Regions from separate parts of the Comamonas sp. E6 genome, predicted to be linked through region 3. Evidence: riboswitches for the same ligand, from Rfam matches in the RefSeq annotation. Region 3 holds a riboswitch; each other region holds the start of a gene.
What was found. Region 3 has a riboswitch for thiamine pyrophosphate ahead of thiC (phosphomethylpyrimidine synthase ThiC). Riboswitches for the same ligand answer to the same signal wherever they lie in the genome.

Region 1: linked by a shared signal. The riboswitch ahead of CSE6_RS06870 (long-chain fatty acid--CoA ligase) and the one ahead of thiC (phosphomethylpyrimidine synthase ThiC) in region 3 are both predicted to bind thiamine pyrophosphate.
Region 2: linked by a shared signal. The riboswitch ahead of CSE6_RS09255 (FAD-dependent oxidoreductase) and the one ahead of thiC (phosphomethylpyrimidine synthase ThiC) in region 3 are both predicted to bind thiamine pyrophosphate.

Annotation. Positions count from the first base shown of each region.
Region 1 is NZ_BBXH01000008.1:22,400-25,668, reverse strand. Features, by position in the region: gene CSE6_RS06875 (acyl-CoA reductase) at 1-708, opposite strand, end outside; gene CSE6_RS06870 (long-chain fatty acid--CoA ligase) at 705-1,799, opposite strand; TPP riboswitch at 1,870-1,961, opposite strand; gene CSE6_RS06865 (TonB-dependent receptor) at 2,272-3,269, shown strand, end outside.
Region 2 is NZ_BBXH01000009.1:213,004-216,272, forward strand. Features, by position in the region: gene CSE6_RS09245 (SH3 domain-containing protein) at 1-193, shown strand, start outside; gene thiD (bifunctional hydroxymethylpyrimidine kinase/phosphomethylpyrimidine kinase) at 260-1,132, opposite strand; TPP riboswitch at 1,198-1,359, shown strand; gene CSE6_RS09255 (FAD-dependent oxidoreductase) at 1,423-2,529, shown strand; gene thiS (sulfur carrier protein ThiS) at 2,635-2,832, shown strand; gene CSE6_RS09265 (thiazole synthase) at 2,992-3,269, shown strand, end outside.
Region 3 is NZ_BBXH01000019.1:97,675-100,943, forward strand. Features, by position in the region: gene CSE6_RS17505 (ABC transporter substrate-binding protein) at 1-294, opposite strand, end outside; gene CSE6_RS17510 (nitroreductase) at 479-1,138, shown strand; TPP riboswitch at 1,220-1,337, shown strand; gene thiC (phosphomethylpyrimidine synthase ThiC) at 1,597-3,269, shown strand, end outside.

The sequences.
Region 1 (3,269 bases), on a different contig from region 3:
GGCCTGGGCATAGAGCGCGTCGGCCTCCTCGCCACCTGCACCGCGCCACCACACCACGGCCAGGCAATCGGCCAGCGGCGGGTGGACCTCTGCTAGCAAGCGTGCAAACCATCCCGCAAACAAGGGCTCGGCACTGGCCAGCTTGCCAATCGCAGGGGCCTTGACCAGCAGGCCGCAGACCAGGCTCCACAGCGACAGCGCAGGTACGTTGCCGGCCCAGCTATGCACCAGCAGATCCGGGCCGAAAGCACGTACGGCCCCGCCCTTGGCTGCCGGTTGAAAACCATCAAGTACTGCCGGATTGGCAAAATCCTCGGCCACAAAGCGCTTGAGCTGCGCTGCACGAAAGGTCTTGAAAAATCCTGTCAGCCCCAGCCGCACCATATCGGCGTCATAGCCGCTGACCACGGGCAGCCAGGCTTCGGCTTGCTGGCGGTAGATGTCGTTACGGTCAAGCAGGCGGGCCATCGCACGATCGACGGCATCGATGATCTCGGCCACCGGCATGGGGCGCAGATGGGCGGCCGCGGCCTTGCGCACACGGCAGGCCAGTGCCTGCATCTGCGGCGCCGTCAGCACGGGCACGCTGACTTCCAGCCTCTGGCCGTCGCGGGACTCGAAGTCCAGCGTCTGCCACTGCACTTCGTCGTCGCCGAGGCCCGGCAGATAGCCTGCCTTGATACGCTGTAGCTTGCGCTGCTCGCTCATGCGCCGGCAGCTTTCACAAACTCTTCAACCGCCAGCGAGCAACCCTTGGCGGCGGCGCCCTCGGCGCGCCCCAGCAGCAAAAAGCCGTCTTTTTCCTGCGGACCGGCCCACAGGCCCACATCCTCGGTCAGGATGGTGGTCACCGCGTTGTAGTTGGCCAGATCGCAATGCACCAGAATGCCGCGCTCACCAGCTGCCACGTCCCTGCCGGTGATCGGCTCCACCAGACGCGAGCGAATCCAGTGCGGACCGGACTTGACCGAGGGCAGAATCGCATTGCCATCGTCATAGAACTGGGTACTCAGCTCCGTCATGCCATACATATTGATGCACAGACTGCGCGGCACGCCCAGCAGCTGCGAAAGCTCGGCATAGAACTGCTCGAGCGGCAGCTCGCGCGACTGCCCCTTGTAGCCGCCCGTATCCAGTACGCGGCTGCCTGCAGGCAGGCGAAAGCTGCGGCCCTGCGCACGCAGGGCATCCATCACATGGACCAGGCTGAAGCTCGCGCCCAGCAACGCAAACGGCTGGCCACTGCGCTCGGACTCTTCCAGCGCGGCACACAGGGCCGGCATGTCCAGCCCTTCCGAGTTCAGATAGTAGCGGCTGCCTGCCGAGCCGAATTCGGAACAGGCCAGGGCCAGATAGTGGGCCAGCGAGGAATTGGGCATGGCCTGCTCATCGGGAAACAGAATGCCCATGGGCATGCGCTCCAGCCCCTGCATGAAACGTCTGGCGAAATAGCGCTTCATGGACAGGTCGTAGACATCGAGCTGCGGATGGAAATGACGTCCGCGCGCAGCGCGTCCCGTGGTGCCGCTGGTCATGAATACGCGCTCGGCGGACGACGGCGGCTCGCTGCGCAGCTCCATGGCCTTGAAGGCATCGATGGGCACAGCCGGAACATCGCGCCAGCTCCTGACCGTGCGCAGCGTAGCACCGCGTCGCTGGCAAAAGCTGCGAAACGGCGCATTGCATTCGTACTGGTAGGCGAAAAGGCGCAGGGCGAGTTGATTGAACTGGTCGTCGGTGCAGTCATCCATTGCGATGAAAGCAAGCAGATCTGCGACCAGCGAAGCGGCCTTGTCCATGAAATTCCTTCGAGAGCGGGGACATCATGCTCCGAAGGCTTGCTGACCATGCGAGAACGCACTGCCCTGAGGTCAGCTTGCAAGCTCTTCTTCCGCCGGTATGAACCGGGTCAAGTTCGCGGGTGTAGATCTCAGCACTGGCGTGCACCCCGGAGCGCGGCGCCATCTTACCCCAACGGCATCACTGCAAGGGGGCTGCACCGCCGCATGAAAGTCGCGTCACTTGTAACCTGGGGTAATGCTCCAGCACGGGCAAGAAGGACATACAGGGCAAAAACATCAAAATACTGCTGCCCAAATACAATCGACCCAGCACCGCAAGCTGCCTGAGACGTAACCTGCCACGGCGCCGACAATCACGCAGGTACGCCATGCCTGAAAGCGCGGCATGTCGCGTCGATGGACTGCGTCAGCAGAGCTTGCAAGCCATCCAGGGCACTGAATGCCCGCCCCAAGCCCCAGAGATATTCACATGCATTTTTCGCGCCTTTGTCATCTGGCAGGCTGGCCTGTGGCCGCCGCCGGACTGCTGCTGACGGCACAGTCCGCAACAGCCCAGCAAGCCGCCGCCCAGCCGGAACTGCCCCAGTTGTCCGAAGTCACCGTGCGCAGCACCTTGCAGGAGTCTGCACTTGAGCAAACCCCGGCCTCCGTGACCGTGCTCGACGGCGAGCGCATGCGCGAGCGCAATCTGCAGGTCAATCTCTCGGAGTCCCTGAGTGCAGCTCCGGGTCTGCAGCTGCAGAACCGTCAGAACTACGCGCAAGACCTGCAGCTGTCGATTCGCGGCTTTGGCGCACGATCCACCTTCGGCGTGCGCGGCATACAGATCTATGTGGACGGCATCCCCTCCACCATGCCCGATGGCCAGGGTCAGACCAACAATATCGATATCGCCTCGCTGGAGCGCGTGGAAGTGCTGCGCGGTCCTTACTCCGCCCTCTACGGCAACGCCTCTGGCGGAGTGATCAATGCCTATACCGAACGTGGTGAAGGCGCGCCCTCGGTGCAAAGCAGCTTTGCACTGGGCAGCGACGGCCAGAAGCGCCTGGGCCTCAAGGCCAAGGGCGAAACCAACGGGATTGGCTATGTGCTCAGCGCCAGCCGTTTTCTCACCGACGGCTACCGGGCCCAGAGCGCGGCGGACAAAAACCTGTTCAACGCCCGCATCGATGTCAAGCCCGACGAATACAGCCAGCTAACCCTGGTCGCCAACCATGTGGACATCGATGCCAAGGACCCCGGCGGCATCACGCCCAAGGACTGGGCGGCAGATCCGAAGGCTGTGGCGTCCAACCCCTTGCTCTACGATTCGCGCAAAAGCGTGAAGCAAACCCAGGCCGGCCTGACCTATGAGCGCCAGCTGGACGGCGGCCAGGCGCTGCGCCTCATGGCCTATGCCGGTCAGCGCGAAATGATGCAGTTCCAGTCCACACCCAAGGCATCGCAGACCGGCTACAGAGGCGGAGT
Region 2 (3,269 bases), on a different contig from region 3:
GAGCCCGCATATGGTGGTGACGGCGCGCACGGCCAATCTGCGCTCCGGCCCCGGCCAGAAGCACAAGCGCGTGGGCAAGCTGGAGCAGCATGAGGTGCTGCAGACTCTGAAAAAGCAAGGCACCTGGGCCCAGGTGCAGCGCAGCAACGGCCAGAGCGGCTGGGTGGCCAAGAATCTGGTCTGGGGCTGGTAAGCCCTGCAACACGAACACCCAAAACAAAGGCCTGCAGCAGCAGGCCTTTTTTGCGGGTGCCGGCAATCAGCCTTCGACGATCAGCTGCGTGCGCGGCGCATAGCCGTGATTGAGGGGGCCGTGACCCTGGCCGGTATAGACCTCGGCTCCCGCCTCGATGGCGCCCAGAATATAGCGGCGCGCCTCGGTCACTGCGGCCTCCAGCGCCAGCCCCTGAGCCAGGAAGGAGGCAATCGCCGACGACAGCGTGCAGCCCGTGCCATGGCCGTTATGGGTGACGATGCGCTGCGACTGCAGGCGCAGATAGTCGCCGACCTGCTGGCCTTGCCGGCCCAGCACATCCATGACCAGATCGCCGCTCAGATGCCCGCCCTTGAGCAATACGGCCGGTGCCCCCATGGCCAGCAGATCGGCCACGGCCGCATCCAACGCTCCAATGCCGTCGATGTTGCGACCCAGCAGCAAAGCTGCTTCATCCAGATTGGGGGTAATCACCGTCGCCAGCGGGAACAGCTCCTGGACCAGCGCCTGTGCCGTCTCGGGAACGATCAGGCGGTCACCACTGGTGGCCACCATCACGGGGTCCAGCACCACGTTCCTGATACCGTGGCGACGGATCGCATCCGCCACCACGCCCACCACATCGGGGGTTGCCAGCATGCCGATCTTGACGGCATCGACGCCTATGTCCTGCACAACGGCATCGATCTGGCCGCGCACGGTATCGAGCGGAATGCCGTGAATACCCGTCACACCCAGCGTGTTCTGCACGGTGATGGCCGTGATCGCCGTCATGCCGTAGCAGCCCAGAGCCGCACAGGTCTTGAGGTCGGCCTGGATGCCGGCGCCACCGCCGCTGTCCGAGCCGGCTATGGAGAGCACGCGTGCATAGCGCTTTTTTGCTGCGCCGGAGATGGAGGAAGAAGCAATCACTGTCATGGCAAAAATTATCGCCCATGCGCATGGTCAATGCGTGCTGTTTGCGGTTGTGCTGTAATGTCCAACGGACGAAACAGGGGTGTCCCGCAGGCAAGCAGCCTGTGCGGACTGAGAAACACCCTGGGGCTGCGCCAGCCACGGGCTGCGCACCAGAGCACCATCCGTGCCCTGTGCCCCCTGCACCCGATCCAGGTCATGCTGGCGTGGGGAGTTTCACAAGCCGCAAGGCATGCCGCGTTTTGTCCTGCACATGGCCCTGTTCCTGTGTCCGGATGGAAAACGATTTGCACATGTCATTGCTACAAGCTTCTTCAAAGATCGCAATTCTCGGCGGCGGCCTCATGGGCCGTCTGCTGGCTCTGGCCCTGGCCCAGCGCGGTCACGCCATCGACCTCTATGACGCCCATGGCCCGCAAGGCGATGGTGCTGCGGCGCGCGTGGCGGCTGCTATGCTGGCGCCGCTGGCCGAGTCGGCCATTACCGAGCCCGGCGTGGTGCGCATGGGCCAGCATGGGCTCAAGCGCTGGCCCGAGCTGATAGCTCAGCTCGAGCAGCATGTGTTTCTGCAGCAAAACGGCACGCTGATTCTCTGGCACCGCCAGGATCAAGGCGATGCGGCACGCTTTTTCGGCCTGCTGGAGAAAAACCGACGCATCAACCCCAGCCTGCCGGCCATGCAGGAGAAGACCGGCGCGGCGCTGCAGGACTGCGAGCCCGCGCTGCAGGGACGCTTCAACCAGGCCGTCTATCTGCCCGGCGAAGGCCAGCTCGACAACCGCCAGCTGCTGACGGCGCTGGTCGACAAGCTCAGCGCCCTGGGCGTGCAGCTGCACTGGGACAGCCCGCGCGAAGTTAGCGACTTCCGCCCCGGCGAAACCCATGGCGACAGCGGCCAGCCCGACTTCGTGTTCGACTGCCGGGGCCTGGGTGCCCGCAGCCAGTGGAAGCAACTGCGCGGCATTCGCGGCGAGGTGGTGCGCATTCACGCGCCCGAAGTCACGCTGCAGCGCCCCACACGCCTGATCCATCCACGCTACCCCATCTATATCGCGCCCAAGGAAGATCATCTGTTCGTGATTGGCGCGACCGAGATCGAATCCGACGATATGTCGCCGGCCAGCGTGCGCTCCACGCTGGAGCTGCTGAGTGCGGCCTATACCGTGCACTCGGGCTTTGCCGAAGGCCGGATTGTGGAGATCGCTACCCAGTGCCGCCCCACCCTGCCCGATAATCTGCCCGCCGTGCGCCTGCTGACGCCGCGCGTCATGGAAGTCAACGGCCTCTACCGCCACGGCTTCATGATCTCGCCCGCCATGCTCGACGTGGTGCTGGAGCTGCTGGACCACAACGACTCGCCGCTGGCGCGCGAGTTCGATGTCGCCGTGCATCGCGGCTGAGCCGCGAGTCCGAACTTTGGCGCACAGCACTTGCACCCCCTGCGCACGCAAGCGCCGCCGTGCAGAGGTTTAACTTAGCACCCGCTTTATTTTCCGTTTCATGCCATGAAGATCACCCTCAATCAGCAAGCCACCGAGCTGCAAGCCCATGCCACCGTGGCCGATGCGCTGGCGCAGATGCAGGCCAAGCCCCCGTTTGCCGTGGCGGTCAACACGGTGTTTGTGCCCAAGACGCAGTACGCCGACCATGCGCTCAACGAGGGCGACAGGATGGAAGTCATCTCTCCCGTCACCGGCGGCTAGAAATGAATCCCCCTGAGTCGCTTCGCGCCTTCCCCCAGGGGACGACACCCTCGCGGCGAGACGGCTCTTGCTCGGTGTCACTGACTTGGCACATGCCTGTTTGAGGCTCACTGGGCTTCACGCGCATTGCGGTACAAAGACAAGAGATATAGATAGATCATGAATACAAAAACCACCGACGACACCCTGGTTCTCTACGGCCAACGTTTTGAAAGCCGCTTGCTGCTGGGCACCTCGCGCTATCCCTCGCCGGCGATTCTCGAAGCGGCTGTGGAGCGTTCCAGGCCCGCCATGGTCACGGCCTCGCTGCGCCGCCAGGGCAGCAATGCCGCCGAGACCGGTGCCAGCTTCTGGGAGCTGCTGCGCAAGCTCAACGTGCCCGTGCTGCCCAACACGGCAGGCTGCATGACCATCCAGGAAGCCGTGACCACGGCCCA
Region 3 (3,269 bases):
GAACCACTCGCGTGCCTTGCTGGCCGCGATATCGGCCTTGTTCTGGTGGTCGGCCGTCAGCACCTCGACGGGCTTGCCCAGCAGCTTGCCGCCAAAGTCGTCCACGGCCATCTGCACGGCCAGGGCTCCGCCCTTGCCGTCCACATCGGCATAGAGGCCCGACATATCGGTGATGAAGCCGATGCGAATCTTGTCCTGCGCCTGAGCGCCTGCAGCGGTCAGCAGGCATCCCAGTGCCAGCGTCAATGTTCTCGGGGAAAAAGCGGTAGCGGAGCAAACAGAGCGAGGCTTCATCAGAGTCATCTCCTGAGGTGGTGAGTACCCAGTCACTGCGACGGGCAGCCAGCATGGTCGCAGTTGGAGCAGGGCGCGCCATCAGGGCAAGCACCGGGGCGGCTGCGACAAGGTATCCACGGCGACTCGGGAAAATGCCGCAAGCTCCTACACTGCACACCAGCGATTTAGGAAAGTAGAAGAGATGGATATTCGTCAAGCATTGCAGCAGCGTCGTTCGGTGCGCGCTTTTCTGCCGCAGGCCGTGGCTGCTGCCACGGTGCGGGACTTGCTGGAGACCGCAGCACAGGCGCCGTCCGGCGGCAATATGCAGCCCTGGCGTGTGACCGCTGTGGGCGGACAGGCGCTCAAGGATCTGTGCGCCAGGGCCAGGGAGACCGAGGCCGTGCAGCGCCCCGGCCTGTCCTATCCACCCGGTTTGTGGGAACCCTACCGCAGTCGCCGCTTTGAAAACGGCGAAGATCTTTACCGCGCAATCAATATCGGCCGCGAGGACAAGGCAGCACGTCTGGCCCAGCTGGCCAAGAACGGCCAGATGTTCGGTGCGCCCGTGGGCATTTTCGTGGCCGTGGAGGAGCGCATGGGCTATGCGCAATGGGTGGATCTGGGCATCTATCTGCAGTCCTTCATGCTGCTGGCCGTGGAGAAAGGTCTGGCCACCTGTGCCCAGGGCTTCTGGCGCATGTACAACGACATGCTGATCGAACAGCTGGCATTGCCGGATGGCTACCAGATTGCCTTTGGCATTGCCCTGGGCTACGAGGATGTCAGCGCGCCCATCAACCAGTGGCGCGCAAGCCGTGCTGCCAGCAATGAATGGCTGGTGTTGCAGGGGCTGGATTGAACGGCGGATTAGACGCTTGAGGGTCAGGATAGTTAAACAGCTTCAAGAGTGCGCAAATTGTGGCAAAACCAGCCTATACTGCGTGCAGCTCCGGGGTGTGCGAAAGCGCTGAGATGCCAGTCACTGTGAAAACAGTGCAGGCGAACCCGACGAACTTGATCCGGTTCATACCGGCGGAAGAAGAGCGGGACCCTGACGCAGGGCCGATGGATTTACAGGGCAACTGGCGCGAGTGCCAACCCTGAAAGCCATAGGCACAGCAAACCCCAGGCGCCTCGCGCACTGGGGTTTTGTCTTTTCTGGACAGCCGGTGCGTGAAGAACCAGGCCGAAATTGCAGAATTTCGGCGGCACAGGCCGGATACCCCATAGCGGGCCGGGCCCGTGCAGGGCAAGATCAGAGCAGGGCCGCACTCCACGGAGCGTTTGATGCACTTCAACCGCTTTGAGGAGACTGCGATGAACGCCCCTGATTCCATTTTTACGCCTGCTGCAGGTCATGCCCCCGATGCCGCCCGTTTTGCCGAGCTGCTGGCACAGTCGCGCCAGCCGTTTCCCGCATCGACCAAGAGCTATCTGAGTGGCGCGCTGCATCCGCAGCTGCGTGTGCCGGTGCGCGATATTGCGCTCACCAATGGAGAGCAGGTCAGCGTCTACGACACCTCGGGTCCCTATACCGACCCCGCCGTACAGATCGACGTGCGCCAGGGCTTGCCCAGCGTGCGAGGTGCCTGGATCGAAGCGCGCGGCGACAGCGAATACTACGTGGGTCGCCTGCGTGTGGCGCTGGACGACGGCGGCAAGCGCGGCGAGGAAGATGCACGCGTGGACCAGTTGCGCGCCGAGGCGGCCGCGCTGCAGCGCCAGCCGCGCCGTGCCAAATCTGGCCAGAACGTGACCCAGATGCACTATGCCAAGCGCGGCATCATCACGCCCGAGATGGAATATGTGGCCCTGCGTGAAAACGGTCGCCGTGAATGGATGGCGCAGTACCAGCAGGACGCGGCGCGCGAGCTGCGCCTGGCTGGCAACAGCCTGGGCGCAGCGATCCCGAAGATCATCACACCCGAATTCGTGCGCGACGAAGTGGCGCGCGGCCGCGCCATCATTCCGGCCAATATCAACCACCCTGAAATCGAGCCCATGGCCATCGGCCGCAATTTCAAGGTCAAGATCAACGCCAACATCGGCAACTCGGCCGTGACTTCCAGCATCGAGGAAGAGGTGGAAAAGCTGGTCTGGGCGATTCGCTGGGGCGCGGACAATGTCATGGACCTGTCCACCGGCAGGAACATCCACACCACGCGCGACTGGATTGTGCGCAACTCGCCCGTGCCCATCGGCACCGTGCCCATCTACCAGGCGCTGGAAAAGGTCGGCGGCATTGCCGAGGATCTGACCTGGGAAATCTTCCGTGACACCCTGGTCGAGCAGGCCGAGCAGGGCGTGGACTACTTCACCATCCACGCCGGCGTGCGCCTGGCCTACATCCACCTCACGGCCCAGCGCCGCACCGGCATCGTCTCGCGCGGTGGCTCCATCATGGCCAAGTGGTGCATGGCTCATCACCGCGAGAGCTTCCTCTACGAACATTTCGAGGACATCTGCGACATCATGAAGCAGTATGACGTGAGCTTCTCGCTGGGTGATGGCCTGCGTCCCGGCTGCGCGTCGGATGCCAACGACGATGCCCAGTTCGCCGAGCTGGCCACGCTGGGCGAGCTGACGCAGATCGCCTGGAAGCACGATGTGCAGACCATGATCGAAGGCCCCGGCCATGTGCCCATGCACATGATCCAGCAGAACATGACCGAGCAGCTCAAGCACTGCCATGAGGCGCCGTTCTACACCCTGGGCCCGCTGACCATAGACATCGCCCCCGGCTACGACCACATCGCCAGCGCCATCGGCGCGGCCATGATCGGCTGGTTCGGTACGGCCATGCTGTGCTATGTCACGCCCAAGGAGCATCTGGGTCTGCCCGACCGCGACGACGTCAAGCAGGGCATCATCGCCTACAAGATTGCGGCCCATGCCGCCGATGTCGCCAAGGGCCATCCGGGCGCGCGTTCGCGTGACGATGCGCTCTCCCAGGCGCGCTTCGATTTCCGCTGGCAGGACCAGTTCAACCT